4 regions of the Streptomyces sp. NPDC003247 genome follow, and region 4 is predicted to be linked to each of the others. Evidence: riboswitches for the same ligand, from Rfam matches in the RefSeq annotation. Region 4 holds a riboswitch; each other region holds the start of a gene.
What was found. A riboswitch is a leader RNA that binds a small molecule or an ion and turns the genes downstream of it on or off. The one in region 4 is predicted to bind S-adenosylmethionine.
Positions count from the first base shown of each region.

Region 1: it holds a riboswitch for S-adenosylmethionine, as region 4 does, so the genes downstream of both, ACFYWQ_RS01005 (aminotransferase class V-fold PLP-dependent enzyme) here and ACFYWQ_RS36825 (putative leader peptide) in region 4, are expected to answer to the same signal.
Region 2: it holds a riboswitch for S-adenosylmethionine, as region 4 does, so the genes downstream of both, ACFYWQ_RS35645 (ABC transporter substrate-binding protein) here and ACFYWQ_RS36825 (putative leader peptide) in region 4, are expected to answer to the same signal.
Region 3: it holds a riboswitch for S-adenosylmethionine, as region 4 does, so the genes downstream of both, thrC (threonine synthase) here and ACFYWQ_RS36825 (putative leader peptide) in region 4, are expected to answer to the same signal.

Region 1 is NZ_JBIAPF010000001.1:229,596-237,372, reverse strand. Features, by position in the region: gene ACFYWQ_RS01015 (cytochrome bc complex cytochrome b subunit) at 1-1,529, shown strand, start outside; gene trpD (anthranilate phosphoribosyltransferase) at 1,676-2,740, shown strand; SAM riboswitch class IV at 2,814-2,930, shown strand; gene ACFYWQ_RS01005 (aminotransferase class V-fold PLP-dependent enzyme) at 3,096-4,457, shown strand; gene ACFYWQ_RS01000 (Lrp/AsnC family transcriptional regulator) at 4,589-4,870, opposite strand; gene ACFYWQ_RS00995 (rhomboid family intramembrane serine protease) at 4,867-5,613, opposite strand; gene ACFYWQ_RS00990 (hypothetical protein) at 5,786-6,025, shown strand; gene ACFYWQ_RS00985 (NYN domain-containing protein) at 6,098-7,441, shown strand; gene ACFYWQ_RS00980 (NlpC/P60 family protein) at 7,663-7,777, shown strand, end outside.
Region 2 is NZ_JBIAPF010000014.1:33,436-41,212, reverse strand. Features, by position in the region: gene ACFYWQ_RS35665 (TauD/TfdA dioxygenase family protein) at 1-719, shown strand, start outside; gene pepN (aminopeptidase N) at 861-3,437, shown strand; gene ACFYWQ_RS35655 (VOC family protein) at 3,536-3,991, shown strand; gene ACFYWQ_RS35650 (DUF427 domain-containing protein) at 4,310-5,134, shown strand; SAM riboswitch class IV at 5,352-5,462, shown strand; gene ACFYWQ_RS35645 (ABC transporter substrate-binding protein) at 5,689-7,323, shown strand; gene ACFYWQ_RS35640 (ABC transporter permease) at 7,320-7,777, shown strand, end outside.
Region 3 is NZ_JBIAPF010000011.1:138,135-145,911, forward strand. Features, by position in the region: gene ACFYWQ_RS32285 (trehalose-6-phosphate synthase) at 1-1,185, opposite strand, end outside; gene ACFYWQ_RS32290 (glucosyl-3-phosphoglycerate synthase) at 1,293-2,237, opposite strand; SAM riboswitch class I at 2,408-2,575, shown strand; gene thrC (threonine synthase) at 2,594-3,907, shown strand; gene ACFYWQ_RS32300 (MoaD/ThiS family protein) at 3,997-4,272, shown strand; gene ACFYWQ_RS32305 (cold-shock protein) at 4,725-4,928, shown strand; gene groL (chaperonin GroEL) at 5,330-6,952, shown strand; gene ACFYWQ_RS32315 (glycerophosphodiester phosphodiesterase) at 7,113-7,777, opposite strand, start outside.
Region 4 is NZ_JBIAPF010000015.1:103,439-111,215, reverse strand. Features, by position in the region: gene ACFYWQ_RS36845 (porin PorA family protein) at 1-817, opposite strand, end outside; gene ACFYWQ_RS36840 (NtaA/DmoA family FMN-dependent monooxygenase) at 1,068-2,396, opposite strand; gene ACFYWQ_RS36835 (LLM class flavin-dependent oxidoreductase) at 2,407-3,492, opposite strand; gene ACFYWQ_RS36830 (MFS transporter) at 3,485-4,819, opposite strand; SAM riboswitch class IV at 5,234-5,347, shown strand; gene ACFYWQ_RS36825 (putative leader peptide) at 5,367-5,498, shown strand; gene ACFYWQ_RS36820 (ABC transporter substrate-binding protein) at 5,705-7,324, shown strand; gene ACFYWQ_RS36815 (ABC transporter permease) at 7,328-7,777, shown strand, end outside.

The DNA.
Region 1 (7,777 bases), on a different contig from region 4:
CCAACATGCGCAAGATCTTCCCGGACCACTGGTCCTTCATGCTCGGTGAGATCTGCCTCTACAGCTTCATCATCATCATCCTCACGGGTGTGTACCTGACGCTGTTCTTCCACCCGTCGATGAACGAGGTGGAGTACCACGGCAGCTACGTCCCGCTCCAGGGCCAGCTGATGTCGGAGGCGTTCAGCTCGACGCTGGAGATCTCCTTCGACGTCCGCGGCGGTCTGCTGATCCGGCAGATCCACCACTGGGCGGCGATCATCTTCCTCGCCGGCATGTTCGTGCACATGATGCGCGTGTTCTTCACGGGCGCGTTCCGCAAGCCGCGTGAGATCAACTGGCTGTTCGGCTTCCTGCTGTTCGTCCTCGGCATGTTCACCGGTTTCACCGGCTACTCGCTCCCGGACGACCTGCTCTCCGGCACCGGTGTCCGCTTCACCCAGGGCGCGATCCTGTCCGTGCCGATCGTCGGCACGTACATCTCGATGTTCCTGTTCGGCGGGGAGTTCCCGGGCGGCGACTTCGTCGCGCGGTTCTACTCGATCCACATCCTGCTGCTGCCGGGCATCATGCTCGGTCTGGTGGTCGGCCACCTGATCCTGGTCTTCTACCACAAGCACACGCAGTTCGCGGGTCCCGGCCGGACCAACAAGAACGTCGTCGGCATGCCGCTGCTGCCGGTCTACATGGCCAAGGCCGGAGGCTTCTTCTTCCTGGTCTTCGGTCTGATCGCGGCCCTCGCCGGCATCGCGTCCGTCAACCCGATCTGGGCCCTGGGCCCGTACCGTCCGGACCAGGTGTCCACCGGCGCCCAGCCCGACTGGTACATGGGCTTCGCCGAGGGTCTGGTCCGCGCCATGCCGGGCTGGGAGATCAACTTCTGGGGTCACACGCTGGTCCTCGGCGTGTTCATCCCGCTGGTGCTCTTCGGTCTGTTCCTCGGTGTGATCGCCCTCTACCCGTTCATCGAGTCCTGGGTCACCGGCGACAAGCGCGAGCACCACATCCTGGACCGCCCGCGCAACGCCCCGACCCGTACGGCCTTCGGTGTCGCCTGGGTCACCGGCTACATGATCATGCTGATCGGCGGTGGCAACGACATCGTCGCCACCCACTTCCACCTGTCGATCAACGCGGTCACCTGGTTCGTCCGGATCGGCTTCTTCGCCGGCCCGGTCATCGCCTTCGTCGTCACCAAGCGGATCTGCCTCGGCCTCCAGCGCCGCGACAAGGACAAGGTGCTGCACGGTCGCGAGACCGGCACCATCAAGCGCCTGCCGCACGGTGAGTTCATCGAGGTGCACGAGCCGCTCAGCCAGGAGCAGCTCTACACGCTCACCGCGCACGAGCAGTACGCGCCGGCCGAGATCGGCCCGACGGTCGACGAGAACGGCGTCGAGCGCAAGGTGAAGCGCACCGAGAAGGTCCGCGCCAAGCTGAGCGAGGCGTACTACGGCGAGGAGAGCCAGATCGCCAAGCCGACCGTCGAGGAGTACAGGGAGATCACGAGCGGCCACGGCCACCACTGATCACTGCGTCGCCACGCAACCGCTGAAGGGCCCCGTCCGGTGTTCGGACGGGGCTCTTCGCCGTTCCCCGTGGCTGGATAGGGTGGACCCGTTGAGACGCGTGTCCCGTCGGAGAGCGGGACCACCATGACACCCAGGAGCGGCTTATGAGCGCTGTGACCCCCGCTGGAGGCGACACCGCGGCGGGCCGTTCCTGGCCCGTCCTGCTGAACGGTCTGCTGGACGGCCGGGACCTCTCCTCGGAGGAGACCGCCTGGGCCATGGACCTGATCATGCGCGGTGAGGCGACCGACGCCCAGATCGCCGCCTTCGTGGTGGCGCTGCGGGCCAAGGGCGAGACGGTGGCGGAGATCAACGGTCTCGTACGCACGATGTACGAGCACGCCAACCTGATCGAGGTGCCCGGCCCCACCGTCGACATCGTCGGCACCGGCGGCGACGGCGCGAAGACGGTGAACATCTCCACCATGGCGTCGATCGTCGTCGCCGGCACCGGCGCGAAGGTCGTCAAGCACGGCAACCGGGCCGCGTCCTCCGCGTCCGGGGCGTCGGACGTCCTGGAGCAGCTGGGCGTCAATCTGGACCTGACGCCGCAGCGGGTGGCCGAGGTGGCCGAGGAAGCCGGGATCACCTTCTGCTTCGCGGTCAAGTTCCACCCGGCGCTGCGCCACGCGGGCGCCGCCCGCAAGCAGCTGGGCGTCCGTACGGTGTTCAACGCCCTCGGCCCGCTCACCAACCCCGCCCGGGTGCGTGCCCAGGCGGTCGGGGTCGCCGACCCGCGCATGGCGCCGATCGTCGCCGGCGTCTTCGCCGAGCGCGGCCACTCGTCGCTGGTGTTCCGGGGCGACGACGGCTTCGACGAGCTGACCACCACGTCCACCTCCCGGGTGTGGATCGTCCGCGACGGCAAGGTGACCGAGGAGACCTTCGACCCGCGGCACGTCGGCATCGAGCTGGTGTCCGTGGAGGCGCTGCGGGGCGCCGACCCCTCGTACAACGCGCAGGTCGCGCGCCGGCTGCTGGAGGGCGAGCGGGGGCCGGTGCGGGACGCCGTCCTGCTGAACGCCGCGGCGGCGCTGATGGCGCTGGAGCCGACGGACGCACCGCTGGCCGAGCAGATCCGCGCCGGCATGGAGAAGGCGGCGCGGTCCGTCGACTCCGGTGCGGCCGCGCGGGTGCTGGAGCGCTGGGTGGCGGCCAGCAACGCCTGACGGCCGAGGAAGCGGTCCCGCGATCCGGACAGGAGTTGCGGGACCGCGATCATTTACCGTACTTTCCTCCTCAGGTCATGAGTGACAGTCATGAGGCCCCGGCCGACTGTCCGGCAACCCTCCGTCCGTGGCGGGGTGCCCCGGGTGAAGACCAGGTCGTGGGCAGCAAGGCCCACGGCAAGCGCGGACCCCTCGCGTCACCAGGGGTCCTGGTCGTCGAGGAGTCTTCCGTGAGCAAGCGAATGCGATAGGGCCGCAGAGCCCCGCCTCCGCACACCCCTTTTTCCTCTTCCCTCCGTGCCGTCGACGCGCTGTCCGGCACGGCGGTTCCACGCGTCCTCACGGGAGTTCCGCCATGTCTGTCTCCACCGCTGCCTCCGCCCAGTCCGTTTGTGCCCCGCTGCCCGTTCTGGGCCGGGATGTCACCGTGCCGCTCGTCACCGGCGGGGAGGTCACCTACGCCGCGCTCGACTACGCGGCCAGCGCCCCCGCCCTCCAGCGCGTCTGGGACGACGTGGCGGCCTACGCCCCGTACTACGGCAGCGTCCACCGCGGCGCCGGCTACCTCTCCCAGCTGTCCACGGACCTCTTCGAGAACGCCCGCCGGACGGTCGCGGAGTTCCTCGACTGCCGCGCCGACGACCAGCTGGTCTTCACCCGCTCCACCACGGACTCCCTGAACCTCCTCGCCGCCGCCCTCCCCGCCGACTGCCAGGTCTTCGTCTTCGAGACCGAGCACCACGCCTCGCTGCTGCCCTGGAAGGACGCCCGGGTCACCTACCTCGACGCCCCGCGCACCCCGCGCCAGGCCGTCGAGACCCTGGAGCGCGCGCTCGCCGACCGCGACCCCTACGGCCCGGCCCTGGTCTGCGTGACCGGCGCCTCCAACGTCACCGGCGAGCTGTGGCCGGTGCGCGAGCTGGCCGCCGCCGCCCACGCCCACGGCGCCCGGATCGTCCTGGACGCGGCCCAGCTCGCCCCCCACCACCCGGTGTCCGTGCGCGACCTCGACGTCGACTGGATCGCCTTCTCCGGGCACAAGCTGTACGCCCCGTTCGGCTCCGGCGTCCTGGCCGGCCGCGCCGACTGGCTGCGCGCGGCCGAGCCGTACCTGGCCGGCGGCGGCGCCAGCCGCAAGGTCACCCGGCGCGAGGACGGGGGAGTGGACGTGGAGTGGCACGACAGCGCCGCCCGGCACGAGGCGGGCTCGCCGAACGTCATCGGCGCCTACTCCATCGCCTCCGCCTGCAAGGCCCTGACGGAGGCGGGCTTCGACACGCTGGTCGCCCGGGAGCGGTACCTCATCGAGAAGGTGCGGGCGGGGCTGGCCGAGGTGCCCGAGGTGCGCGTGCTGTCCCTCTTCGGCGACGACGCCCCCCGCGTCGGCGTGATCTCCTTCGTCGTCGAGGGCTGGAACAGCTCCCACTTCGCCGCCGCCCTCTCCGCCGAGTACGGCATCGGCGTCCGCGACGGCCTCTTCTGCGCCCACCCCCTCGTCCGCACCCTCCTCGGCAGCGACCCGCGCAGCCAGGGCGAGTGCGGCGCCCCCGAGGCCGCGCCGGGCGAGAAGTCCCTCAACGCGATCCGGGTGAGCTTCGGCGCGGGCACGCCGGACGAGCACGTGGAGCGTTTCGTGACCGCGGTGAAGGAACTGGTCGGGAGCGGCGCCAAGTGGCAGTACCGCACGGAGGACGGCCGCTGCGTCCCGGCGGTGTGATGCAGCCGACGTCAGGGGCAGCGCCCTGAGGGGCGCGGGGCCGTGTCGACATGCGGCTCCGCCGCGTGGGCGCGACCAGCCACAGCCGACCGGCAGCCGCACACACGCTCCGCGCCCCAGGCGCTCCCGCGCTAAGAGTCCAGCCCGATGGCGAACGCAGCCTCGAGATCATGCTGCGAGTACGTACGGAAGGCGACATGCGTGTCCGTCGCCTCGACGCCGGGGATCTTGCTGATCCGCCCGGGGATCACCTCGGCGAGCTCCTCGTGCTGCCGCACCCGCACCATGGCGATCAGGTCGTACGTCCCGGTGACGGAGAAGACCTCGCTCACGGACTCCAGCGAGGCGATCGACTCGGCGATCTCGGGGATCCGGTCCACGCTGGTCTTGATCAGGACGATCGCGGTGATCACGGCTGGTTCTCTCCCTCGGGGGCCGGGGCTCGGGCGGCTTTCACTCTAGTCGTCCCGTTGCGCCCGGCCCACGCGCAGCCGAAGCCCAGGCCGAAGCCCAGCAGGTGGGCCAGGTAGGCCACGCCCGGCCCCGGGCCCGCCCGCCCCGCCGCCAGCCATTGCAGGGCCGCCCAGAAGGGCAGCACCACCCACGCCGGGAAGCGCAGCGGCAGGAAGAGCAGGAACGGCAGGAGACTGGTGACGCGCGCCCGGGGAAAGAGGTGGAGGAACGCGCCGAGCACCGCGGAGATCGCCCCCGAGGCGCCGACCAGGGACTGCCCGGAGCCGGCGTGGGCGGCGGCGTAGCCGAGCAGGGCCAGGTAGCCGCAGCCGAGGTAGAAGAAGGCGAAGCGGAGGCGGCCCATCCGGTGCTCGGTCATCGTCCCGAAGACGTAGAGGAAGAGCATGTTGCCCAGCAGGTGCACCCAGCTGCCGTGGACGAAGAGGGCCGTGGCGGGGGTGAGGGCGGCGCGCGCGGACCCCTCGAACAGGTCGGCCGGGATCACCCCCCACCGGCGGAAGTAGGCCCGCCGGACGGCCGGCAGCTCCTCCGCGGTGCCGTACCCCGCGTCGAGGCCCGAGGCGGGGCCGGTCAGGAAGATCACACAGCACAGGGCGATCAGTCCGTACGTCACCGGTGCCGCCGGCCGCCGGACCGCTCTGCCCACGCTCCGGCTGACGGCACCGCTCCAGTCCCTGATCATGAGTACAGAGCATGACGTAACGGGACGTACGACCATGGACCGCCTCGCCGCCGTGGACGGATGGGCGGCGAGTACCCGCCAGGCCGTAGGGTTACGAGCCACACGGACCGGGGAGCCCTTGGGCGCGCCCCGGCGCCGGAAGCCCGACACTAGAAGGAAGCGGACGGTCACGATGACGGTTCCCCTGCCGACCGCCACGACGCGGTGGCGCTGCACGCTCTGCGGCAACCTCACCCGGTTCGACGTGACGCGCTCGTCGAAGGTCGTGGAGTACGTCCACCTCGATCTCGCCGGCGAGCCCACGGTCGAGGAGCGCGAGGTGGTCAGTGAGACCATCGAGTCGGTGCGGTGCCGTTGGTGCAACGCCGTGGACCAGGTGGAACTCGTGGACAGGCCGGGCGCCGGCTCCTGACGACGGGGGTCCTCCCGCTCGACCGGAGTCGAGAGCGGGGGAGGGCCCGGCTCAGAAATTGGGGTGTGACGGATGGTGGAGAGCGCAGGCGGGGGGCCGGGCGACGGCGCCGCTGAGGTGCTCGACCGTCCGCTGCCCGACGGTGTGCGCCGCCGGGTCGTCCAGATCGTCTCGGACGGCTTCGGAGGGCTGACCGTCGCCGAACTGCCCGCCCAGTTGCGGCAGTACGCCCGGTTCGCCCCCAACCGGCGGGCGAAGTTCGCGGGCAACGCGATGGCGGCCGCGCTGGAGACGGACACGCTGTTCCGGCAGCGCATCGCCGAGAAGTTCAGAGAGGCCCAGCCGGAACTGGCCGGCGCCCTCGACTCCGGCTCGCCGCCCCCGGCCGCGGACCCGCTCGACGTGGCGGCCGCGGCCTACGTACTGCGGCCCGTCGACTGGGTGAAGCTGGTGACCGCGGCCGGCGAGGAGGCGCAGCGGGCGGACGCCGAGCGCGCCGGCGAGGAGAGCCGCGCGGAGCTGGAGCGGCTGCGCGACCAGCTCTCCCAGGCGCGCGCGCAGACCCGCGCCGAGACCGAACGGCTGCGGGCCGAGCTGGAGACGGCGAGGAAGGAAGCCGAATCGCTTCACCGCAAGCTGCGTTCGGCGCTCAGCGACGTCAAGCGCGGCGAGGCCGCGCTGCGCAAGGTGCAGGGCGAGATAGAAGCGGTCCGCACCGAGGGGCAGGCGCAGGTGTCCGCCGCCGAGAGCGAGACACGGCGGCTGAAGGCGCGGCTCGGGGAGGTGGAGACCGCCCTGGAGGCCACCCGCAGGGCGGCACGCGAGGGGCGCAGCGTCGAGGACATGCGGGTGCGGCTGCTGCTGGACACCGTGCTGGACGCGGCCCAGGGGCTGCGCAGGGAGCTGGCGTTGCCGCCCGTGTCGGTCCGGCCGGCGGAGACCGTCGACGCCGTCGAACCCGGACGGATGACCCCGAAGGACATCGCGGCCCGGGCCCTGTCGGAGAACGACCCCGCGATCCTGGACCAGTTGCTCGCCCTGCCGCAGGCGCACCTCGTGGTCGACGGTTACAACGTCACCAAAACGGGTTATCCGCAGATGCCACTGGAGAAGCAGCGGCTGCGGCTGCTCGGGCAGCTCTCGCAACTCGCCGCGCAGACCGGCGCCGAGGTCACCTGTGTCTTCGACGGGGCCGAACTGGCCGCGCCGGTGCTGCTGGCGCCGCCGCGCGGGGTGCGGGTGCTGTTCTCCAAGCCGGGCGTCACCGCCGACGAGCTGATCCGCCAGCTGGTGCGGGCCGAACCGCCCGGCCGTCCGGTCATCGTCGCCTCGACCGACCGCGAGGTGGCCGACGGGGTGGCCCGGGTGGGGGCGCGGCCTGTCGCATCTGCGGTACTCCTCAAGCGGCTGACCTGATAGCGACCTGATGGTCAACGTACAGGTTTAATGCCCGAATTGGTGGAATCGTCACGCAACGTAGCGTCAATCGAGCATTACCACACGTGAGTTGCCGTAAAGAATGCGTTGCGTCACCGACTTTTTTGGTGCGAGGATTTGAACTGATCACAGGATGGTCACTAGGGTCTGCCATCGAACCTCCGCACGAGTGATCACTCACAAGAAGGAGCTCGTCCTCCGTGGCGTCCCACCGTCGACCCAAGCAGCCGAGCCGCGCACGTGTGACCGTGCTGACCACCGCGGCCGCCGCGGCTGTGGTCCTGAGCTCCCAGGCCGCCAACGCAGCCCCGAGCG
Region 2 (7,777 bases), on a different contig from region 4:
GCCAGGTGGCGTTCGCGCGCCTGCTCGGCGACCTGACGCTCGGACACCCGATCTTCGAGGCGCCGGGCGACAAGCCCCACCTCAGGGAGATCGACTCCGCGGACGGCACCCGTGCCAACCACTGGCACACCGACCTCACCTTCCTCGACCGTCCTCCCGCCTTCTCCCTGCTGCACAGCGTGGTGGTGCCGCCGGTGGGCGGTGACACCCTGTGGGCGAACACCGCCAGCGCCTACGCCGACCTGCCCCCCGAACTGCGCGACCTGGCCGACCGGTTGAGGATCGTGCACAGCAACGACTCCGACTACACCGCCGCCACCGTCGTGACGGCACACCGGGACTTCGTCTCGACCGTGTACGAGGCGGAGCATCCGGCCGTCCGGGTGCACCCCGAGACCGGCGAACGCAGCCTGCTGCTGGGCGGCTTCGCCCGCTCGGTGGCGGGACTGGAGCCGCAGGCGTCGCGCGATCTGATCAGGGTCCTCCAGGACCACGCGACCAGGCCCGAGCACACGGTGCGATGGCGGTGGCGCCCCCACGACCTGGCGATCTGGGACAACCAGGCGACCCAGCACTACGCGATCTTCGACTACGGCGGCGAACACCGCCGGGGCGAGCGCGTCACGGTCGCCGGCCCGGCCCCCGTCGGAGTGGACGGCCGCGTCGGCGTGACCCTGCGCGGCGACGCGTCGCGCTACCACACCGGTGAAGCGGCCTGAGCCGGCCGATCACCGAGCCGCCAGACCACCGAGCCGCCAGACCACCGAGCCGCCCGACGGCGACCGAGAGCGGGTGAAGCCGGCCGAAGAGCCAGAAAACCACCGGAACCACCGGAACCCACCGTAAGGAGTCCACAGCACGTGCCCGGGACGAACCTGACACAGACCGAGGCAGAACACCGCGCGGCCCTCGTCACAGTGGAGTCCTACGAGATCGGCCTCGACCTGACCCGCGGCGAGCGGACCTTCGGCTCGACGACGACCGTCCGCTTCTCCGCCGTTCCCGGGGCGGCGACCTTCATCGACCTGATCGCCGAAGGTCCGGTCCACGAGATCACCCTGAACGGCCACCGTCTGGACCCGGCGGAAGTCCACGCCGACGCACGGATCTCTCTCTCCGGCCTGCAAGCCCACAACGTCCTCACCGTGCGGGCCGACTGCCCGTACAGCCGCACCGGCGAAGGGCTGCACCGGATGGTCGACCCCGTCGACGGAGGCGTGTACCTGTACACGCAGTTCGAGGTCGCCGACGCCCGGCGGGTGTTCGCCCACTTCGAACAGCCCGACCTCAAGGCGTCCTTCCGGTTCACCGTCGTCGCACCGGACGAGTGGACGGTCTTCTCCAACTCCCCGACACCGCCGCCGCAACCGTGGGGACGGGGACGGTCACGATGGTCGTTCGCCCCCACGGAACGGCTCCCCGGGTACGCGACCGCCCTGGTGGCCGGGGACTACCACACCGTCCGACAGGACTTCGTGACCACGGACGGCACGGTCGTCCCGATGGCCGTCGCCAGCCGCCGGTCACTGGCGTCCCACCTGGACACCGACGAGATCTTCGACATCACGGGCCGGGGCATCGACTACTTCCAGGAACTGTTCGGCCACCGCTACCCCTTCGCCAAGTACGACCAGATCTTCGTCCCCGAGTTCAACGCCGGCGCCATGGAGAACGCGGGCTGCGTCACGATCGGCGAACACCTGGTCTTCCGCTCCAAGGCCCTGGACGCCGACCACGAGCGGCGCGCGGACACCCTGCTCCATGAACTGGCCCATATGTGGTTCGGCGACCTCGTCACCATGCGCTGGTGGAACGACCTCTGGCTCAACGAGGCCTTCGCCAGCTACGCCTCCCTGCGCTGCATGGAACGGACGACCCGATGGCACGACGCCTGGACCTCGTTCGTCACCGTGCGGAAGAACGCGGCCTACCACCAGGACCGGCTGCCCTCGACCCACCCGGTGGCGGCCACCATCCGCGATCTGGAGGACATCTACACCAACTTCGACGGCATCACCTACGCCAAAGGCGCCTCGGTCATCGGACAGCTCGCCGCGTACATCGGGGACGAGGCGTTCCTGTCCGGACTGCGCACCTACGTCGCACGGCACGCATGGGGCAACGCGACGCTGACCGATCTGCTCGACGCCCTGCGGACCGCGAGCGGACGGGACCTGCGCGCCTGGTCCCGGGCATGGCTGGAGACGGCCGGCGCCGACACCCTGCGCCCCGTGGCCGCACTCGACCGGCAAGGACGGTACGCCTCCTTCGAGATCGTCCGGGAGGCGCCGGCCGACCGTCCGGCGCCGCGCTCGCACCGTGTCGCGATCGGGCTGTACCACCAGGACACCACCGGCTCCCTGAGCCTCACCCGGCGGATCGCGGCGGACATCGACGGGCCCCGCACGGTGGTCCCCCGGCTCATCGGGGAACCACCACCGGACCTGGTGCTGGTCAACGACGGCGACCTGACGTACACGCACCTGCGCTTCGACGACCGTTCGCTGCGGACCCTGTCCGCGGCGGGGGCCGACTTCACCGCACCGCTGCCCCGCGCGCTGACCATGGGCGCGCTGACCGACATGATGGAGAACGCCGAGATCAGGGCGAGCGACTACGTCGCGGTCGCCATGCGGACGGCCCGCAGGGAATCCGACACGGAAGCCCTTCGCTCGCTGCACCGCCGTGTGCACTCCGCCATCGAACTCTTCGCCGCGCCCTCCCGCCGTTCCCGGCTGGCAGCCGAGTGGGCCGCTCTGGCCCACTCGGCGCTGCTGGCCGCACCACCGGGAAGCGACGCACAGGTGCTCTGGCTCGACGCCTTGTGCGACACGGCCGAGAACGCCGAGCAGCTCACTTTCCTCACCCGGCTCCTGCGCGGCCACGAGGCTCTCGACGGACTGCCGATCGACACCGGGCTGAGGTGGTCCGTCCTCCGCCGGCTGGCGGCCACCGGGTGGGCCGGCGGAGCCGAGATCGATGCCGAAGCGGACCGGGACCCGACGGCCGACGGCCTGCGGTACGCCGCCGCGGCCCGTGCCGCCATGCCCCGCGCCGAGGCCAAGGCCGCGTCCTGGGCCCGGATGACCGGGGGCGAGAGTCCGTCGAACGAGATGCTGGTCGCACTGAGCCGAGGTTTCCAGCAGTACGGCCAGGAAGAACTGCTGCGGCCCTACGCCGGGGAGTTCTTCGCGACGATCTCCGAGCTCTGGGCACGACGCACCCCGCAGATGGCACGACTCCTGGCCGGGGGGACGACGAAGACCCCGGGCCTCTATCCGATCACGGTCGTCGACCACGGTGTCGTCGTCGCCGTCGACACCCTGCTGGCCCGCGACGAGCGGTCCGTTCCGGCCGGGCTGCGCAGGACGCTGTCGGAACGCCGGGACGGAACCCGGCGTGCCCTGCGGGCCCGGCGGCTCGATGCCACCGGGTGACGGCAACGGACCGCACCGCCGGCGACCGGACCGGAGCCCACAGGACTCTCCGCCCTTGCGGGCAGGACGGGGCTGACGCCCTCGAAAGGCAGCGTGACATGACGACGATCGGTCTCGGCAGCGCGGGACTCAACGTCACCGACCTCGACCGCTCCCTCGCCTTCTACCGACGGGCGCTGGGCTTCGACCTGATACGGGAATCGACCGACGAGACACATCGCTTCGCCCACCTCGGGCTCGACGGCGTCGTGCTGCTGACGCTCTGGCAGCAGGGCACGGCGGGCTTCGCGGCCGACCGGGCGGGACTGCACCACCTGTCCTTCGAAGTGCCCTCGCTGGACGACTTGCACGCCGTGGAGGCCGGGCTGCGGGCGGCGAGCGTGCCGATCCGTGAGGAGCGCGGCGCCACGAACGGTACCGCGGCGACGGGACAGGTGTTCTTCAAGGACCCCGACGGTATCCGGCTGGAGATCTACACCGAAGACCCACGGGCGCGTGGATCCGCCTCCGACCTGCCTCGATGCGGCTTCTACGAGGAACTGCCCGACCGCTGAGACCGCCGTGCGTGTCCCCGGCCCACCCCGCGACGCCCGGAAACGCGCGCCCTGCCGCGTTCTCCGCCCACTACCACCGGTCGACACCGGCGATGCCCTCCAGCAGGGTCAGGCTCTCGGGACGGGGCGCGGCCGCCTGGACGTACCGGCCCGGCCCGGGCCCGTTGCTCAACCCGTGTCGGTGGGGGAGCGCGCCCGCAATACCGTCGACGATTGTCTGAGGGTGTTCGGCCGCCCCGAACAGATCGCCGCGTGGCGCGAGAAACCGCGCCCACCTCGCCGACGTCACCGGGTGAGCAAGGAGAAGGAGAGCCGCTCATGACCACGTTCCCCACCGCGCGCGCCGTACGGACCACCCCCGAAGGCCTCCTGTGGGAGCCCGGCGAGCGCTGGGTGCGCGGCCGCAAGGGTGACCTCACCGTCGTCGACAGCCGGCATCCCGTCCTCGTGTGGGAACCCGGAGTGCCCGTCCCGCTGTACGCCTTCCCGCGCGAGGAGGTCCGTACGGACCTGCTCCGCCCGGCGAAGAACCCCCCGACGGGCACGCACACCGGATCGCAGATCTTCTACGACCTCGAAGCCGGCGGCGAGCTGCTGGAGAACGCGGCCTGGACGTTCCCCGCCGCCGACCTGGCCGGGCACATCGCCTTCGAGTGGTTCCGGCGCGTCGGCCGGGGCCTGGACCACTGGTACGAGGAGGAGGAAGAGATCTTCGTCCACCCCCGCGACCCGCACAAGCGGGTGGACGCCATCCCCAGCAGCCGCCACGTCCGGGTCGAGATCGGCGGCACGGTCGTCGCCGACACCCACCGCCCCGTGCTGCTCTTCGAGACCGGCCTGCCGACGCGCTACTACATCCCGCCCGAGGACGTCCGCCTGGACCTGTTCGAACCGACCGACCACAGCACCGGCTGCCCCTACAAGGGGACCGCCACGTACTGGTCGTGGCGGGGCGGGACCGGTGACCCCGGCGTCCCGCCGAACGTCGTCTGGAGCTATCCCGAGCCACTGCCCGCGGTCGGCGCCGTCACCGGGCTCCTCGCGTTCTACAACGAGGCCGTCGACATCACCGTGGACGGCGAACGGCTGGAGCGCCCCGTCACCCCGTTCACCACGGCGCTCGCCGCGCGGCCGCCGGCCTGACGGCACCGGTCGCGGTGATCACGGGCGCCGCCTCCCGGGTACCTGGGGCCACCACGCGGCGAAGGCGGCCGTGACCAACCTCGTGCGGGCCACGGCCGTCGATGGGAGGGGCCTGCCCCCGCCGTCCGGCGCGGAGAACGGCCGCCCTGCCCGCGCACACCGTCCCGGCAAAGCCACTGCTTGACGCCGGGAGAAGCGTCGATCTACGGTGAGCGCGAGCCACGAGTTCCGGTGATCAAGCCCTGGCTGGCCGGACGGCAACCCTCGACGCAGTGGGGTGCCCCCAGGTGACGGCTCGGCGGATGTTCCTGTTCTGCAAGTGCGTTCCCCCGGCCCGAGGGCCGACGACATCCCTGGGAGGACGGCGTGGCAACCGGCCTCGTGCTGTGCTCCCGACGCCATGTCGATCTGCTGCTGGTCTGCAGCTGCCTCTGTCACAGCTGACCTGACCCGTTTTCGCTCCTCACCCTCACCTTTCACACGAGCGTGCGCGCGGCACACCCTGTCCGCCGCGCCCCGTTCGTGTCTCCTTCATGCGGAAGCAGAGACCAGCCATGGCACAGCACAGCACTGTCAGAACGTTCCGGCCCCTGGGCGCCCTCACCCTCGGCACGGCCGTCCTGGTGGCCCTGACCGGCTGCACGAGCACCAAGAGCTCCGCCGGCTCCGACGGCGCGACGATCACCGTCGGTACGACGGACCAGGTCACCAGCCTCGACCCGGCGGGCGCCTGGGACGCGGGCTCCGGCACCATCGAGAGCGAGGTCTACGCCACGCTGCTCAGCGTGAAGAACGGCGCCACGGAGGTCTCCCCGGATCTGGCCACCGGGATCGAGCTGACGGCGCCCAAGGAGTACACGGTGACCCTCGGGGAAGGGCTGAAGTTCGCCAACGGGCACCAACTGACGTCCTCCGACGTCAAGTTCAGCCTCGACCGCATCGTGAAGATAGCCGACGAGAACGGCCCGTCGTCGCTCCTCTACAACCTCGCCTCCGTCGCCGCGCCGACACCCACGACCGTCGTCTTCACCCTCAAGTCCGCCAACGACACCCTGTTCCCGCAGGTGCTGTCCACCGCGGCCGGCTACATCGTCGACGAGGAGGTCTTCCCCGCCGACAAGATCCTCGACGACAAGGCCATCGTCGCCGGGAAGCCCTGGAACGGGCCGTACGGCATCACGAGCTACGACAAGAACTCGCTGGTCTCCTTCACCGCCAACAGCGCCTACGGCGGCCGGCTGGGCACCCCGAAGACGAAGAACGTCCAGCTCAAGTACTACACGGACGCGAGCAACCTGAAGCTCGACGTCCAGCAGGGCACCGTCGACGCCGTCTACCGCACCCTCACCACCGCCGACCTCGACGACCTGTCCGAGAAGAAGAACATCAAGGTCCACACCGGCTCCGGCAACGGCATCCGTTTCATCGTCTTCGACTTCCAGACGCAGCCGTACGGCACCAAGACCGAGAACGCCGACGCGGCCAAGGCCCTGGCCGTCCGGCAGGCCGTCGCCGACTCCGTCGACCGGGCCCAGCTCGCGCAGCAGGTCTACAAGAACAGCTACCAGCCGCTGTACAGCTCGGTGCCGGACGGACTCACCGGTGCCACCGACTCCTTCAAGTCGCTCTACGGCGACAAGAAGGGCGGCCCCGACAAGGCCGCGGCCGCCGCACGGCTGAAGGCGGCGAAGGTGACCACCCCCGTCACCCTCAACCTCCAGTACAACAGCGACCACTACGGCTCGTCCTCGGCGGACGAGTACGCGCTGGTCAAGTCCCAGCTCGAAGCCACCGGACTGTTCAAGGTGAACCTCCAGTCCACCGAGTGGACCCAGTACGGCGAGGACCGCATCAAGCACCTCTACCCGCTCTACCAGCTCGGCTGGTACGCCGACTACCTGGACGCGGACAACTACCTCTCGCCCTTCTACTCGGCCAACACCTGGGTCGCCAACGGCTACTCCGACCCGGCCGTACGCGAGCTGATCCAGAAGGAGGAGACCGAGACGGACCCGGCGAAGCGCACCGACCTGCTCCAGCAGGCCCAGGACAAGGCCGCGGCGTCGGTACCGCTGCTCCCGCTGCTCCAGGGGTCCACCGCGATCGTCACCCGCACCGACATCAGCGGTGTGCCCGACGAGCTGAACAGCGCCTACACGTTCCGCTGGGCAGGACTCGCGAAGAAGTGAGCGCCCTGACGCAGGACACCCCCGGCGCCGTCGCCCCTCCCGCCGACGGCGCCGCCGGGTACGGACTCGCCCGCTACCTGGTGGTCCGCTTCCTCCTCATCATCCCCACCGTGTTCATCCTGGTCAGCCTGGTCTTCTTCCTGATGCGCGCCACCGGCGACCCGATCAGCGCCGCGCTGGGCGACCGGCTCACCCCCGACCAGCTCCAGGCGAAACTGCACCAGGCGGGCTACGACCGGCCGCTGCTCACCCAGTACCTGGACTACCTGACGTCCCTGGCGAGCGGCGACTTCGGCCGCACCGTCACCGACAACGAACCGGTGACCCACGTACTGGGCACCTACGGCGCCGCCACCGTCGAACTCTCCTTCTACGCCCTCGCCGTCGCCCTCGTCGTGGGCGTCCCCCTGGGCATGGTGGCGGCCTCCTGCCGGGACCGCGCGCCCGACGCCGT
Region 3 (7,777 bases), on a different contig from region 4:
GTCGGAGACGACCGGAACCTCCTTGGCGACCAGGTTCATACCGTCGCGGATGGGGTTGACCAGCGCCACGTCCGCGAGGCGGTACGCCGCCAGGGAGCGGGCGAAGTCGTCCTTCACATGCAGCACGACCGGGGTCCAGCCCGCGGAGCCGTACCGCTCGTTGATCTCCCCGGCCAGCCGCTGCACCTCGGCCGTGTAGTCGCGGTAGACGGCGAGGTCCTGGCGGGAGGGGTAGGCGAAGGCCACGTGGGCGACCCGCTCGTGCCACTCGGGGTGGTCGTCGAGGAGCTGCCGGTAGGCCAGGAGACCACGCACGATGTTCTTCGACAGCTCGGTCCGGTCCACCCGGACGATCACCTTGCGGGCGCCGCCTTCGGGAGCCGTGCCGATCTCCTCGCGCAGGGCCGCCAGACGCTCCTCGACGTCCCGCTCGCGGGAGCGGGCGCGCAGGAAGTCGGCGTCGGCGCCCAGGCCGTGCACGCCGATCTCCGTGCCGCCCGTGCCGCCGGTGAACTCCGCGCAGCACGCGGCGAACGCGTCCGCCCAGCGGCGGGTCAGGAAGCCGAGCCGGTCCGCGCCGAGCATGCCCCGCAGCAACTGGACGCGGATGTCGCCGGGGAGCAGCCCGAAGTAGTCCACCGGCGCCCACGGCGTGTGCGAGAAGTGGCCGATGCGCAGGTCGGGGCGGAGCTCGCGGAGCATCCCCGGCACCAGGCACAGGTGGTAGTCCTGGACGAGGACCGCGGCCCCCTGCGCCGCCTCCTCCGCCAGCGCCTCGGCGAAGGCGCGGTTGTACGTCTCGTACGAGGCCCACTGGCGCCGGAACTCCGCGTCGAAGACCGGCTCCAGCGGGGTCTGGTACAGCAGGTGGTGGACGAACCACAGCACCGAGTTGGCGATGCCGTTGTACGCGTCGGCGTGCACGTCGGCCGGGACGGGCAGCATGCGCACGCCGTCCTCGCCGACCCCGCGCCGGACCGCCTCCCGGTCGCCGTCGGACAGCGCCGAGCACACCCACAGGGCGCCCGCGTCCGGGCCGATCGCCGACAGCCCGGAGACCAGCCCGCCGCCGCCGCGTCTGGCGTGCAGCGAGCCGTCCTCGCCGACGGTGTACGAGACCGGGCCGCGGTTGGACGCGACCAGCACCTGAGCACCCTGAGCAGCAGCACCGTGCGTGGAAGCCATACGCCTCAACCTAGCCCGGACCCGATCCGCTCAAACGTACGGACACGGGGCGTGAACCGGCCGTGTCCGGCCGTATACGGCGCGTCCGCCGGGGCGTCGCCGCCGGGTCACGCGACCTTGCGGGTCGCGTACTCGGCGATCTCCGCCATCGGCGGCCGCTCCTCCGTGTCGACCGAGTAGGTGCGCGGCTCGAAGCCGTCCGCGCCCCGCTCGAACTGGGTCAGGGACGGGCGGACGAGATGCCCGCGGGCCAGCCGCAGCTGCGCCGTGCGGTAGATCGCCGCGGCCATCCGGCCGAGCGCCTGCCCGTCCTGGTGGCGGTGCTTGCGCACCCCGACGTCGACCTGGGCCAGCGCGTCCAGGCCCACCAGGTGCAGGGCGTCGACCAGCATGCCCAGCTCCACGCCGTACCCGACGGGGAAGGGCAGCTGCTCCAGCAGGCGGCGGCGGGCCGCGTACTCGCCGCCCAGCGGCTGCACGAACCCCGCGAGCTGCGGCCAGTGCATGTTGAGCAGCGGGCGGGCCATCAGCTCCGTCACCCGGCCGCCCTGGCCGGCGCCGCCGGCCAGCGGGCGGTCGTACATGGCCTTGACCAGGTCGACGCCCGGATCGGTGAGCAGCGGGCCCACGATGCCCGAGACGAAGTCGGAGGAGAACTCCTTCAGGTCGGCGTCGACGAAACAGACGATGTCCCCGGTGGTGACCAGCAGCGAGCGCCACAGGACCTCGCCCTTGCCGGGCACGGCCGGGAGACGGGGCAGGATCGTGTCCCGGTGGACGACCCGGGCCCCGGCCGCCGCGGCCACCTCGGAGGTGCGGTCGGTCGATCCCGAGTCGACGACGACGATCTCGTCGACCAGCGGGACCTGGTGCATGAGGTCGTGGCGGACGACGGAGACGATGTCGCCGACCGTCTCCTCCTCGTTCAGCGCGGGCAGCACGACGGACACCGTCTGGCCCGAGGCGCGCTTGGCGGCCAGGATCCGGTGCAGCGGGCGATCGGTCACGGACCAGGAGCGGGCGGCCAGCCAGCGCTCGACTTCTTCCAGCACGGTCTGCGGCTCCTCACTGTCGTGATCACACCAGGTACACGCGAGGTGACAGTGTGATCCATCTCGCGGTTCGGACGGTCTCACTCAACTGTCCTGGCCTTCGGTTACAGTCTTGAACAACGCGGATGACCATCGCATGTCCGGGGTCGCCCGCGCTCACAACCACATACCGCTCATCCAGAGGGGCAGAGGGACACGGCCCGATGAAGCCCCGGCAACCCTCCAGCCGGTCTCGTACGGATCGCTGCCACAGGCAGTCGACGATCCCCGCGAGGCTCCCGGCTCGGGAAGGTGCCAATTCCGTCTCACGGCGAGATGCGTCGTGGGGAAGATGAGGAGAAAGGGCCTCGCCTCACATGGCTGCGCAGACAGTTGCAAGCACCACCCCCTCCGTCACCGCCCCCTCCGGCACCACCCCCTCCGTCGACCTCGGTCCGGCCGCGGCGCTCTCCTGTCGCGAGTGCGGTCACCGCGTGCCGCTCGGCCCGGTCTTCGCCTGCGAGGAGTGTTTCGGCCCGCTCGAGATCGCCTACGACTTCTCCGGATACGACCCGGAGGAACTCCGCAAGCGCATCGAGGCGGGCCCCGCGAACATCTGGCGCTACGCCCCGCTGCTGCCCGTCCCGGCCGACGTGGCGGACAAGCCGAACATCAACCCCGGCTGGACCAAGCTCGTCCAGGCCGACAACCTGGCGCGTGAGCTGGGCGTCGAGGCCGGGAAGCTCTTCGTCAAGGACGACTCCGGCAACCCGACGCACTCCTTCAAGGACCGCGTCGTCGCCCAGGCCCTGGAGGCCGCCCGCGCCTTCGGCTTCACCACCCTCTCCTGCTCCTCCACCGGCAACCTGGCCGGCGCCGTCGGCGCCGCGGCCGCCCGCGCCGGCTTCCGCTCCTGCGTGTTCATCCCGCACGACCTGGAGCAGGGCAAGGTCGTCATGGCCGCGGTCTACGGCGGCGAACTCGTCGGCATCGAGGGCAACTACGACGACGTCAACCGCTTCTGCTCCGAGCTCATCGGCGACCCGGCGGGCGAGGGCTGGGGCTTCGTCAACGTCAACCTGCGGCCCTACTACGCCGAGGGCTCCAAGACGCTCGCGTACGAGATCTGCGAGCAGCTCGGCTGGCGGCTCCCGGACCAGATCGTGGTGCCGATCGCCTCCGGCTCGCAGCTCACGAAGATCGACAAGGGGCTCCAGGAGCTGATCAAGCTCGGTCTGGTCGAGGACCGGCCGTACAAGATCTTCGGTGCGCAGGCCGAGGGCTGCTCCCCGGTGTCCGTGGCCTTCAAGGCCGGCCACGACGTGGTCCGCCCGCAGAAGCCGAACACCATCGCCAAGTCACTCGCCATCGGCAACCCGGCCGACGGCCCCTACGTCCTCGACATCGCGCGCCGCACGGGCGGTGCGGTGGAGGACGTGAACGACGAGCAGGTGGTCGACGCGATCAAGCTGCTGGCGCGGACCGAGGGCGTCTTCGCCGAGACGGCGGGCGGTGTGACGGTCGGCGTCACCAAGAAGCTGATCGAGGCCGGTCTGCTGGACCCGACGCTGACGACCGTCGTGCTCAACACCGGAGACGGCCTCAAGACGCTGGACGCGGTCGCCGGGACCGGGCTGACGGCCACCATCCGCCCGAACCTCGAGTCGTTCCACGAGGCCGGTCTCGCCTGAGAGAGGCCGTTGTTCGTCTGCGGGCCGCGGGGGCTGGTCGCGCAGTTCCCCGCGCCCCGCAGGGCGCCTACCCGTCCGGAGGAAACACCGTGAGCGTCACCGTCCGCATCCCCACCATCCTGCGCACCTACACGGGCGGTCAGGCCGAGGTCGCCGCCGAGGGCGCGAACCTCGCCGAGGTCATCGCCGACCTGGAGAAGAACCACACCGGTATCGCCGCGCGCGTCCTGGACGACCAGGGCAAGCTGCGCCGGTTCGTCAACGTGTACGTCAACGACGACGACGTGCGGTTCGAGCAGGGGCTGGAGACGGCGACCCCGGACGGCGCCGGCGTCTCGATCATCCCGGCCGTCGCCGGCGGCTGACACCCACTCCGTACCCACCGGTAGTAACCCTCGGTAACACCGATTACCCAGAGTTCATCGAATTGCCTCCTCCGTAAGAGAAGCGGAGGAGGCAATTCAATGTGGTTGAGCACGGTACAGTTGGGGAACGCGCTGCCCATCGCATGCCGAACGCATATGAGCCCGGACTTCACATGCGGTGAGAAGTAGCCAAAGTGTGCAGGTCTTTTGCGCCTTCTGTTCCCTTTATGTGGCCCGAATTGCCCTGAATTCGGGAGAATTCTCACCATATTCCGGACCGTCGACGTCCAGAATTCTCGTCCGATTGACCTGTTGCAGACGGCAGTGGGACAGATACATTCAGCCGCGGTCGACGCGTTCCGGCGCACGCCTCCAATCAACTGGGGGGTGAGGTCTGACCCGGATCCGCGAAGTGTGGATCTGTGCAAGGGCCAGTAATAGGGGAGTTAGGCATGGCTCAGGGCACCGTCAAGTGGTTCAACGCGGAGAAGGGGTACGGCTTCATCGCGGTCGACGGTGGTGCGGACGTCTTCGTCCACTACAGCGCGATTCAGATGGACGGCTACCGCACCCTGGAAGAGGGCCAGCGGGTCGAGTTCGAGATCTCGCAGGGTCAGAAGGGCCCGCAGGCCGACATGGTTCGCGTCACCGCCTGAACGATTTTCAACGTTTTCCAGCGAAGGGCCCGCACCCCGACGGGGGCGCGGGCCCTTCGTGCTGCCCGGCGCCGCCCGCGCCGCGCCGGGGCACCCCGGGGGCCTTTGGTGGCCCGGGACGGCGGGATGCTCCGGGCCCCCGGGAGCCCGCGCCGCCGGGGCGGTGCAGGCGCCTTCGTCCGGTTCGCCCCGGGGCCGATCCCCCCGAGGCGCTTGCACTCGGCATGCCCGAGTGCTAATCATTGGCGTTAGCACTCTGAAGGTGAGAGTGACAACGAAGGACCGGGTCGGTGAGGCCCGCAGGCCGGGTGGGGAAGGAACCACGAGGCAGGCGAGCCGTCCGTCGCGGGCGCGGGCGCGGTCCGAAGGAATCACCCCCAGTCCTGGAGGGACCACTTCACATGGCCAAGATCATCGCGTTCGACGAGGAGGCGCGGCGCGGCCTCGAGCGCGGCATGAACCAGCTCGCGGACGCCGTGAAGGTGACGCTCGGCCCCAAGGGCCGCAACGTCGTCCTCGAGAAGAAGTGGGGCGCGCCCACGATCACCAACGACGGTGTCTCCATCGCCAAGGAGATCGAGCTCGAGGACCCGTACGAGAAGATCGGCGCCGAGCTGGTCAAGGAAGTCGCCAAGAAGACGGACGACGTCGCCGGTGACGGTACGACCACCGCGACCGTTCTCGCCCAGGCCCTGGTCAAGGAGGGTCTGCGCAACGTCGCCGCCGGTGCCAACCCGATGGCCCTGAAGCGCGGTATCGAGAAGGCCGTCGAGGCCGTCTCCGCCGCCCTGCTGGAGCAGGCGAAGGACGTCGAGACCAAGGAGCAGATCGCCTCCACGGCCTCCATCTCCGCCGCCGACACCCAGATCGGCGAGCTCATCGCCGAGGCCATGGACAAGGTCGGCAAGGAAGGCGTCATCACCGTCGAGGAGTCCCAGACCTTCGGTCTGGAGCTGGAGCTCACCGAGGGTATGCGCTTCGACAAGGGCTACATCTCGGCGTACTTCGCCACCGACATGGAGCGTATGGAGGCCGTCCTCGACGACCCGTACATCCTGATCGCGAACTCCAAGATCGCGAACGTCAAGGACCTGCTCCCGCTCCTGGAGAAGGTCATGCAGTCGGGCAAGCCGCTGCTGATCATCGCCGAGGACGTCGAGGGCGAGGCCCTGTCGACCCTGGTCGTCAACAAGATCCGCGGCACCTTCAAGTCCGTCGCGGTCAAGGCCCCGGGCTTCGGCGACCGCCGCAAGGCGATGCTGAACGACATCGCCATCCTCACCGGCGGCGAGGTCATCTCCGAGGAGGTCGGTCTCAAGCTCGAGAACACGACCGTCGACCTGCTGGGCAAGGCCCGCAAGGTCGTCATCACCAAGGACGAGACCACCATCGTCGACGGCGCCGGCTCCTCCGAGCAGGTCGCGGGCCGCGTGAACCAGATCCGCGCCGAGATCGAGAACAGCGACTCCGACTACGACCGCGAGAAGCTCCAGGAGCGCCTGGCCAAGCTCGCGGGCGGCGTGGCCGTCATCAAGGCCGGTGCCGCCACCGAGGTCGAGCTCAAGGAGCGCAAGCACCGCATCGAGGACGCCGTCCGCAACGCGAAGGCGGCCGTCGAGGAGGGCATCGTCGCCGGTGGTGGCGTGGCCCTGCTCCAGGCCTCCCAGGTCTTCGAGAAGCTGGAGCTCGAGGGCGACGAGGCCACCGGTGCCGCCGCCGTCAAGCTGGCGCTCGAGGCCCCGCTGAAGCAGATCGCGGTCAACGCCGGCCTCGAGGGCGGCGTCGTGGTGGAGAAGGTGCGCAACCTGACCCCGGGCCACGGCCTGAACGCCGCGACCGGCGAGTACGTCGACCTGGTCGCCGAGGGCATCATCGACCCGGCGAAGGTGACGCGCTCCGCGCTGCAGAACGCCGCGTCGATCGCCGCGCTGTTCCTCACCACCGAGGCCGTCATCGCCGACAAGCCGGAGAAGGCCGCTGCCCCGGCCGGCGGCGGCATGCCGGGCGGTGACATGGACTTCTGATCCTCCCGAGGATCGGACCCGTCCGCGGTACCGAGGGCGGCATCCCCTGTTCCGACAGGGGGTGCCGCCCTCGGGCGTTCCCGGGCGGGGGACGGGCCCGCCGTGCCTACCTTGCCCGCCGTGCCTACCTTGCTCGCCGGGGGCGGTGGGTGATCCCCCGTCAGTCCTGCCCCAGCGCCTTCCCGATCGTGTCGGGGACGTCGGTGGTGATGCCGTCCGCGTGCCAGTCGCGCAGGAGGCGGGCCGGCCCGGCGGTGTTCACCGTCCACGGCCACACCTTCAGCGGCCGGCCGTGCGGGCCCTTCAGTGCCTGCGCCTTGCGCACATAGCCCTGGGTGAGGGCCCGGTGGTCCGGGTTGATGACGTCCACGAACGTCGCGTACGCCGCCAGTTCGCCGGACGACGGGGTCTCGTCGCAGATGCCCAGCCTGATGTCGGGACGCCTGGCGCGGACCTCCTTCAGGGCGCCGGCCAGGAAACTGATCACGTAGAGGCGGTTGTCGACGTGGTGGGCGTCCAGCCAGCCCTTCCGTTCGAGGACCTTCAGGATGTCCCGGGTGACGCCGGGGAAGTTCCCCGGCCACTTCACCTCCAGCAGCAGCCCCTGGCCGTTGCGGTCGAGCCGGTCGAGCACCTGGCCGAGGGTGGGGATACGGGCCGACGCGTACGCGGTCCCCTTCCACTGGGGTGAGGCCCCCGCGCGGAGCCTGCCCAGTTCCGCCATGGTGAAGTCACCCACCTTCCAGGGGGAGCGGTGGGGGAAGACCGTGCGGACGTCGGTGGTGCGGACGAGGTCCTGGTCGTGCATGACGACCAGCACGCCGT
Region 4 (7,777 bases):
TCACGGGGAAGAGCGTCACCGGCCCTTCCGCGCTCTGTGTCCGCGCGAGAACCGTCTGACGCAGCGTGCCGTCCAGTGACAGCCCGGTCTCCGCGTCGACCCAGCCTTGCCGCTTCGTGGCCGTCGTGTAGGTCAGCGGTACCGTTGCCGGAAGTGCGTCCAGTGTCTCCTGTGGCGGGCGTTGCGCCTCGGGCAGGGCGGAAGCCAGGCCCACCACCGCTTCCCGGGGCAGGGCCGGCGGTAAGGCCTTCAGTGTGGCGGGGTCGGCAAGGGGCCCGTCGGACGTGATGGCGTACACGTAGGCTTCGCGGCCGTTGACGGACCGCGCGCCCTCGTAGGTCGCCGGGAACACGCTGCGCGTGCCGGTGTCCCAGAACCGGTAGTCCCGCTTCTCGGGTTCCAGAGGCCAGGAAATGACGAGTCCCTCGTGCTTCTCGGCCCCGGAACCCGCGGGTGCGGCACGCTCGGTGAGGTCGCGCCTGTCCAGCGCCCACAGATGTGTGGAGGCGCTCAGCTCCGTGTCGTTCGGACCGCGCAGCACCGCGTCGTCGGAGACCAGGGCCGTCCGGCCGTGTGTGTCCTTCACCTCGATACTGCGGTCCAAGGTGACCGGCACGTCCTTCAGGAAGGCCTTGCTCGGATCACCCGCCTGAAGGGCTGTCGCGTTGAGCAGCGTGGCGGTGCCCTCGTACCGGAAGGTGCTCTTGGCGTCGGCCGGCACCTGGTGCAGTGCGGGATAGACCGTGAACCGTGTGACGGCCGAGGCCGCCACCAGCATCACGGCCGATCCCGTCAGTACCCAGTTGGTCCTGCGCATGAATTCTCCTCGAGGGAGCTGCAACAGACGGAAAATTACTTAGCGAGCGCTAAGAAGGTAGAGGGGGCCGAATGAGGCCGTCAACACTTCGGACCATGAGGTGCTTATTGGCTTTCATGCTGATCAGATTCAATAGAACCAGCCACTGATCGGTGGTGATCGGTGGGGACCTCATTCTCGACTTAGCGATCGATAAACAACTTCTGTTGGGTCCTGGTCGTCGCCCGCCGGCCGGCGGCTTCCCGTTCGCTCAGTCCGCCTGCGCGGCGGCGAGGGGCGGGAGCTCCAGGTGGTCGCGCAGGGTGGTGCCCCGGTATTCGGTGCGGTACACACCTCGGCTCTGGAGTTCCGGGACCAGCTTGTCGACGATGTCGGTGACCGACGACGGAAGCAGGTGCGGCACGATGTTGAAGCCGTCGACCGCGCGGGTGGTGACATAGCGGGTCCACTCGTCGGCGACGGCCGACGGCGTGCCGACGAACGACGGGTGGCCCGGCGCCACCTCCAGCACCAACTGCCGTATGGACAGTCCCCGTTCGGTCGCCAGCTCGCGCCACTTGCGGATCAGGGCCGCTTTGCCGGTGCGGTGCTCGATCGCGATCGTGCCGCGTGAGGGGTCGAGTTCCTCCTCGCTGGGCTCGATGTCCGGCAGAGGTCCGTCCGGGTCGTAGGCGGACAGGTCGGCGCCCCAGTACTGCTCCAGGAAGGCGATCGCCCGCGGGCCGTTGATCTGCTCGCCACGTACCCAGCGGGCCTTCTCCTCCGCCTCCGCCGGGGTGTCGCCGAGGACGACGCTCGTGCCCGGCAGGATGCGCAGCGAGTCGGGGGACCGGCCGTGCCGGGCCAGCCGGTCGCGCAGGTCGGCCGCGTAGGCGACGGCCTTGCCGTACTCGGTGTTGGCGGAGAAGACGACGTCGGCGTGGCGGGCGGCGAGTTCGCGGCCGCCGTCGGAGTCGCCCGCCTGGAAGAGCACCGGCCTGCCCTGCGGGCTGCCGGGCACGGTGGCGGTGGCCCGCAGCCGGACCAGGTCGGTGTCCCGCTCGACCGGACGGGCGGGGCCCCGGCCGTCCCAGGAGGACCACAGTTCCTTGGCCGCGTCGACGAACTGTTCCGCGCGGTCGTAACGGCGTTCGTGCTCCAGCCAGCCTCCGTGCCGGAAGTTGGCTCCGGTCCAGGCGTTGTCGGTGGTGACGATGTTCCATCCGGCGCGGCCCGAGGACAGCAGGTCGAGGCCGGCCAGGCGGCGCGCGAGATCGGCCGGGTGGTTGTAGGTGGTGTTCTGGGTGGCCACCAGGCCGATCCGGTCGGTGACGGCGGCCAGCGCGGACAGCTGGGTGATGGCGTCGGGGCGGCCGGCCACGTCGAGGTCGAAGATCCTTCCCCGGTTCTCCCGGACCCGCAGTCCCTCGCCGAGGAAGAAGGCGTCGAAGAGGCCCCGCTCCAACGTCCGCACGACATCGGTGAAGGTCTCGATCGCCGTGTGCGAGGGGGCGTCGGGGTCGGTCCAGATCAGCTGGGATCCCACGCCCGTGAAGAACAGGCCGAGGTGGAGTCGGGGACGGGAGGACGGTTCGGTCATGGCGGTCACCTCAGGCGTTCGTGGTCGCGGTGGCGAAGCGGCTGGCGGGGCGGGGCAGGCCGAGCGTGGTGCGCAGCGTGTCGCCGGGGCGGGGCGGGTGGTGGAGTCCGGCGGCGGCCAGGGCGGGCAGCACCCGGTCGGCCAGGACGGGCAGGTCGTCGGCGAGGACGGCGGGGTGCAGCCGCACGCCGTCGACGGACCGGGCGAGTTCGGTGAGGAGTTCGGTCAGCGCTTCGGGGGAGCCGGTGTGGCGCAGCCGTCCGGTCTCCGGCCACGCGGCTGTGCCGTTCAGCGCGGCCAGCCGGTCGGCGGCCGGGACGGCGGTGTCGAGTACCACCTCCACCTCGGCGAAGACCAGGGGGGCGCCGCTCTCCCGGGCGGCGGCCGAACGGGAGGCGATCTGGGCGGGTGTGGGGCGGGCCACCAGGACCACGTCGGCGCGCTCGTCGATCTCCAGCGTGTCCGGGGCGAGGACGACGATCTGCCCCTGCGGGGGACGGGGCGTGATCAGGGGGCCCTTGACGGTGAAGGAACCGCCCTCGAAGTCGATGTGGTGGACACGGTCCGGGTCCAGGAAGCGGCCGGTGGCGACGTCCTTGACGACCGCGTCGTCCTCCCAGGAGTCCCACAGGGCGCGGGCGGTGTCGACGACGTCCGTGATCTCCCGGTGCAGCGTGCCGGCCGGGAGCGGGGACCGTCCGACCGTGGCGAGTTCGTCCGCGCCGGCGGCCGCTCCCACCAGCCAGGCGGCCCGGCCGTGCGATGCGTGGTCCAGGGAGGCCAACTGGGTGGCGAGGTGGAAGGGCTCGGTGGTCGTGACGTGCAGCGTGGGAGCGAGCCCGATGCGGTCGGTGAGGCCCGAGACGTACGCCGCGCGGGTGCTGGCCTCGATACGGCCGACGGGCTCGGCGCCCGTGCCGGGCGGCAGCGGCGCGTCGGCGAAGGTGACGAGGGCGAAGCCGGCGTGCTCGGCGGAGACGGCCGCCTCCCGCACCGCCTGCGGGGTCGGGGTCGCCCGGGCGGCGGGGTGGGCGCCGGCTCCGTCGGCCTCGAGCACGAGGTGCAGTCCGGGCAGGCGGGTGTGGCGGTCAGTCATGGACAGTTCCTCCGGTGGACGGTTCGGATGCGGGTGTGCGGTCGGGGGAAGGGGGGCGGGCGGTCGTCACGGACCGGGAGATCGGCGGCGCGGCCGGGGCGGGCGCCGAAGGGGAGGTCCGCGCCGGCCACAGCGCCACCCCGGCCGCCACCAGGACGGCGGTCGCGGCGCCCGTGGCCAGCCCCCAGCGCACCCCGGCGTGCTGGGAGATCCAGCCGATGACGGGGGCGCCGACCGGGCTGCCGCCCATCGAGATCACCGTGTACACCGCCATCACCCGGCCCCGCATGGCATCGCTGACCTCCGACTGGACGAAGGCGCTCACGGCCGTGTTCAGCGTCATCAACGTGAAACCGGCGGGCAGCAACAGGGCGAGGAACGCCGGGTACGTCGGCATGACCGCCGCCAGCGCCTCGAAACCGCCGAACAGCAGCGCGCCGACCACGACCGTCCGGACCCGCGGCGAGACACCGCGCGTGGCGGCGATGGTCCCTGCGACGGTGCCGAGGGCCAGGGCCGTGTTCATGATGCCGAGCCCCCGGGAGCCGACGTCGAAGACCCGGTCGGCGAACAGGGTCAGCGTGGTCGGGAAGTTGACCGCGAAGGTGGCGACCAGGCCGAAGATCGTGAAGACGCCGACGAGTTCGGGCCGCGCGGCCACGTACCGCAGCCCCTCCACCCCCGCTCCCGTCCAGGGCGGCCGGGAGGCGGCGCGTGTCTGCCGCGACCGTGGACGGATCGACAGCAGCCCGACGAGGACGACGGTGAAGGAGACGGCGTTGAGGGCGAACACCCATCCGGTACCGATCGCCCCGATCAGTACACCGGCGATCGCGGGGCCGATCAGACGCGCGGCGTTCAGGGACAGGATGTTCAGGCCCGCCGCCTTCGGGATCAGGGCCCGTCCGACCAGTTCGGTGACGAACGACAGACGTGCGGGGTTCTCCACCGTGAACACGCAGCCCAGGGCGAAGGACAGGACGTACAGCAGCCACAGCGGGGCATGGCCGGAGAGCACCGTCACCGCCAGCAGCACGGCCTGCGCCGCGTACAGCGTGTGGGTCCACAGCAGCAGGGTCCGCCGGTCGTACCGGTCGGCTGTCACCCCGCCCCACAGGCCGAACAGCAGGACCGGGGCGAACTGAAGGCCCATGACCCAGCCGAGCGCGGTCCCGCTGTGCGTGAGCCTGAGAACGAACCAGTCCAGCGCGACGCCCTGCATGGCGCTGCCGACGTTGGACACCAGACCCGTGCTCCAGTAGATCCGGTAGTCACGGACCCGCAGCGCGGCGAACACCCCTGCCGGGGCGGTGCTGTTGACGTCCATACGTCTCTTTCCGGATGGGTCGGCCATGGTGGTGCGCGCGACGGACGCGTCACACCGGAAGCGCCCCGAGGAAGGCGGGAGGTGCATGGCCTGTTCGCCGCGCGGGGGCCTGCGACGCCGGTCCGCGTCCGCGCGAGGGCGCGGCGGTACGCGGGCCGGGAAGGGGCTGGAGGAGTTGAGGGGCGCGAGTGGTCAGCGACAGGTCTGGTCGAACTGATCGGCGCGGCGGCCCACCCAGAACGGGGCGAACAGCACGGTGCGTGCCTGACCTGCGGTCTCCATCGCCGGATCAAAGCACATGGCGGGAGGGGCGTCCACCACGCGTCCCGGGACTTGAGACGGCCCCGCCTCCTCCAACCGGGCGCCCGATTCCGGCATTGACGTACGACAAGACCGCTCCGTACCATCGCGACCGGCATTGAGTGTCAGCGTCAAGCCCTGGCTCGCTGACCGGCAACCCTCCCACGCGGTGGGGTGCTCCAGGTGAAAGCCCGGCGGGATCACCGACGATCCCCGCAAGCGCGTGGCCCCGGGACGGGGGCCGGAGATGGGGAGGACAGGCGTGCGACACGGCGTTGACCTGGCTGTCTCCTTCGCCGACGCCACGGCGTTCTCCCGGCTCTCGCGCCGACGCCACATCGATCTGAAGCGCTCGACCAGCTGCCTCTGTCGGCCCTGACGAGCTCGTCCGCCGCCGGCTGACGTCCGTCACCGGCCCGCGCCTGCTTCGCGCTTTCCCGGCACCGCTCCCGGTGTCGCCCCTGACCCCTGTCTGTACAGCGCTCCCCCGCCGCCGGTGTCGATCCGGCCGGGGCCGCACGCCCATGCACGGCCGTGCCCCCGACAGCACCCCGTGCCTGGTGACCCGAGTAGGAGAAGCCCTCCGTGACAGCACTCCCGGATTTCAGAACCTCCCGATGGGCGCCCCTGGCCGCCCTGCTGACCACCAGTGTCCTGCTGACCGCCTGCGGGTCGGGCGGCGACGGCTCCGGCAGTGGAAGCGGTCGGCCGACGTCCGGCGGCACCTTGACCTTCGCGGTGGGTTCCGACTCCGGCTGCGTGGATCCGCAGCAGGTCGGCAGCAACGAGAGCATCTACTCGGTGCGCCAGACCGTGGACTCCCTGACCGACCAGGACCCCGAGACCGGCAAGATCGTGCCGTGGCTGGCCGAGAGCTGGGACGTCGACTCCGAGGCGACGACGTTCACCTTCCACCTGCGGTCGGGTGTCACCTTCAGCGACGGGTCCGAGCTGACCGCGCAGGTGGTGAAGGACAATTTCGACGCGGTGCCGAAGCTAGGCGCCCTGGGGTCCCTCGCCCAGGGCTATCTGAGCGGCGTCAAGAGCACCACCGTGGTGGACCCGCTCACCGTCAGGGTGACCTTCAAGGAGCCCAACGCGCAGTTCCTCCAGGCGACGTCGACCCACTCGCTGGGCATCGAGTCGTCGGCGAGCGCGAAGAAGAGCCCGCAGCAGAAGTGCAGCGACGGCGTGATCGGGTCCGGACCGTTCGTGCTGAAGCAGTACGTGCAGAACCAGTCGATCACCCTGGCCAAGCGCACCGGGTACGACTGGGGCTCCTCGCTGTGGTCCAAGAAGGGCGAGGCCTACCTGGACAAGCTGGTGTTCAAGGTCGTGCCCGAGGCGGGTGTCCGGGCCGGCAGTCTCCAGTCCGGGCAGGTGGACGCGATCAGCGGCGTCGGCAAGGCCAACGAGGCGGCGCTCAAGGGCGGTCAGGTCACCCTCCAGCGCCGGGCCAACCCCGGTGTGGTGTTCGGGCTGGGGCTCAACAACGCGCTGCCCGTGCTGAAGGACACCAAGGTGCGCCAGGCGATCCTGGCCGCCGTCGACCGCGAGCAGATCGCCGACACCGTGTTCCCGACCGGCACCGAGCCGGCGACCAGTGTCCTGGCCCACACCACACCCGACTACACCGACCTCTCCTCGGACCTCGCGTTCGACGCGGCCAAGGCGAAGTCCCTGCTGGACGCGGCCGGTTGGAAGGCGGGCGGCGACGGTGTCCGCACCAAGGACGGCAAGAAGCTGAGCCTGACCATCACCTGGTTCCCCAACGCGACCACCAACCAGCCGGCACTGGAGCTGGTCCAGCAGCAGCTGAAGGCCGTCGGCGTCGACGTGGTGCTCAAGCAGCTCCAGGTCAGCCAGTTCGCCACCACGCTCCAGTCGGGTGACTTCGACGTGGTGTGGGGCAACGTGACCCGCTCCGACCCGGACATCCTGCGCAGCTCCTTCTCCACCCGGCTGGGCAACTTCTACCGGTTGCCCGCCAGTTCACTGGACACGGTGCTGTCCGGGCAGGCCGCGACCACGGACACCGCCCGGCGCGGGCAGCTGGTGGGCGAGGCGCAGAAGCTGCTCGTGCAGAACGCGTACAACGTGCCGGTGGTGGAGCTCCAGACCCAGCTGGGCGTGTCGAAGAAGGTGCACGACCTCGCCTTCGACTCGGGCAGCCGGATCCAGCTGCACGACACCTGGATCGGCTAGCGCATGCGCCGCTATGTGATCAAACGGCTGGCCCAGGCGGTCGGGGTGCTGTGGGCGGCCTACACGGTGTCGTTCCTGGTGCTGGACTACCTGCCCGGTGACCCGGTCACCGCGATGGCCGGTGCCGGGCTGGACTCGGGACAGGTCGATCCGGCTCAACTCGCCGCGCTGCGGCACGAGTACGGCTTCGACAAGCCGGTGCTCGTGCAGTATGCCGAGTATCTCGGACGGGCGGTGCGCGGGGACTTCGGCGACGCGGTCTCCACCGGCCGCCCGGTGACCTCCACGCTGGCCGACGCGCTGCCGCAGACACTCCAGCTGACCGGTGCCGCGCTGCTGCTCGCGGTGGTGCTCGGCGGCGGTCTCGCGGTGGTGGCGACGTACACCTCGCAGCGGTCGCTGCGGCAGCTGCTGCTGTCGCTGCCCCCGCTCGGGGTGTCGGTCCCGACGTTC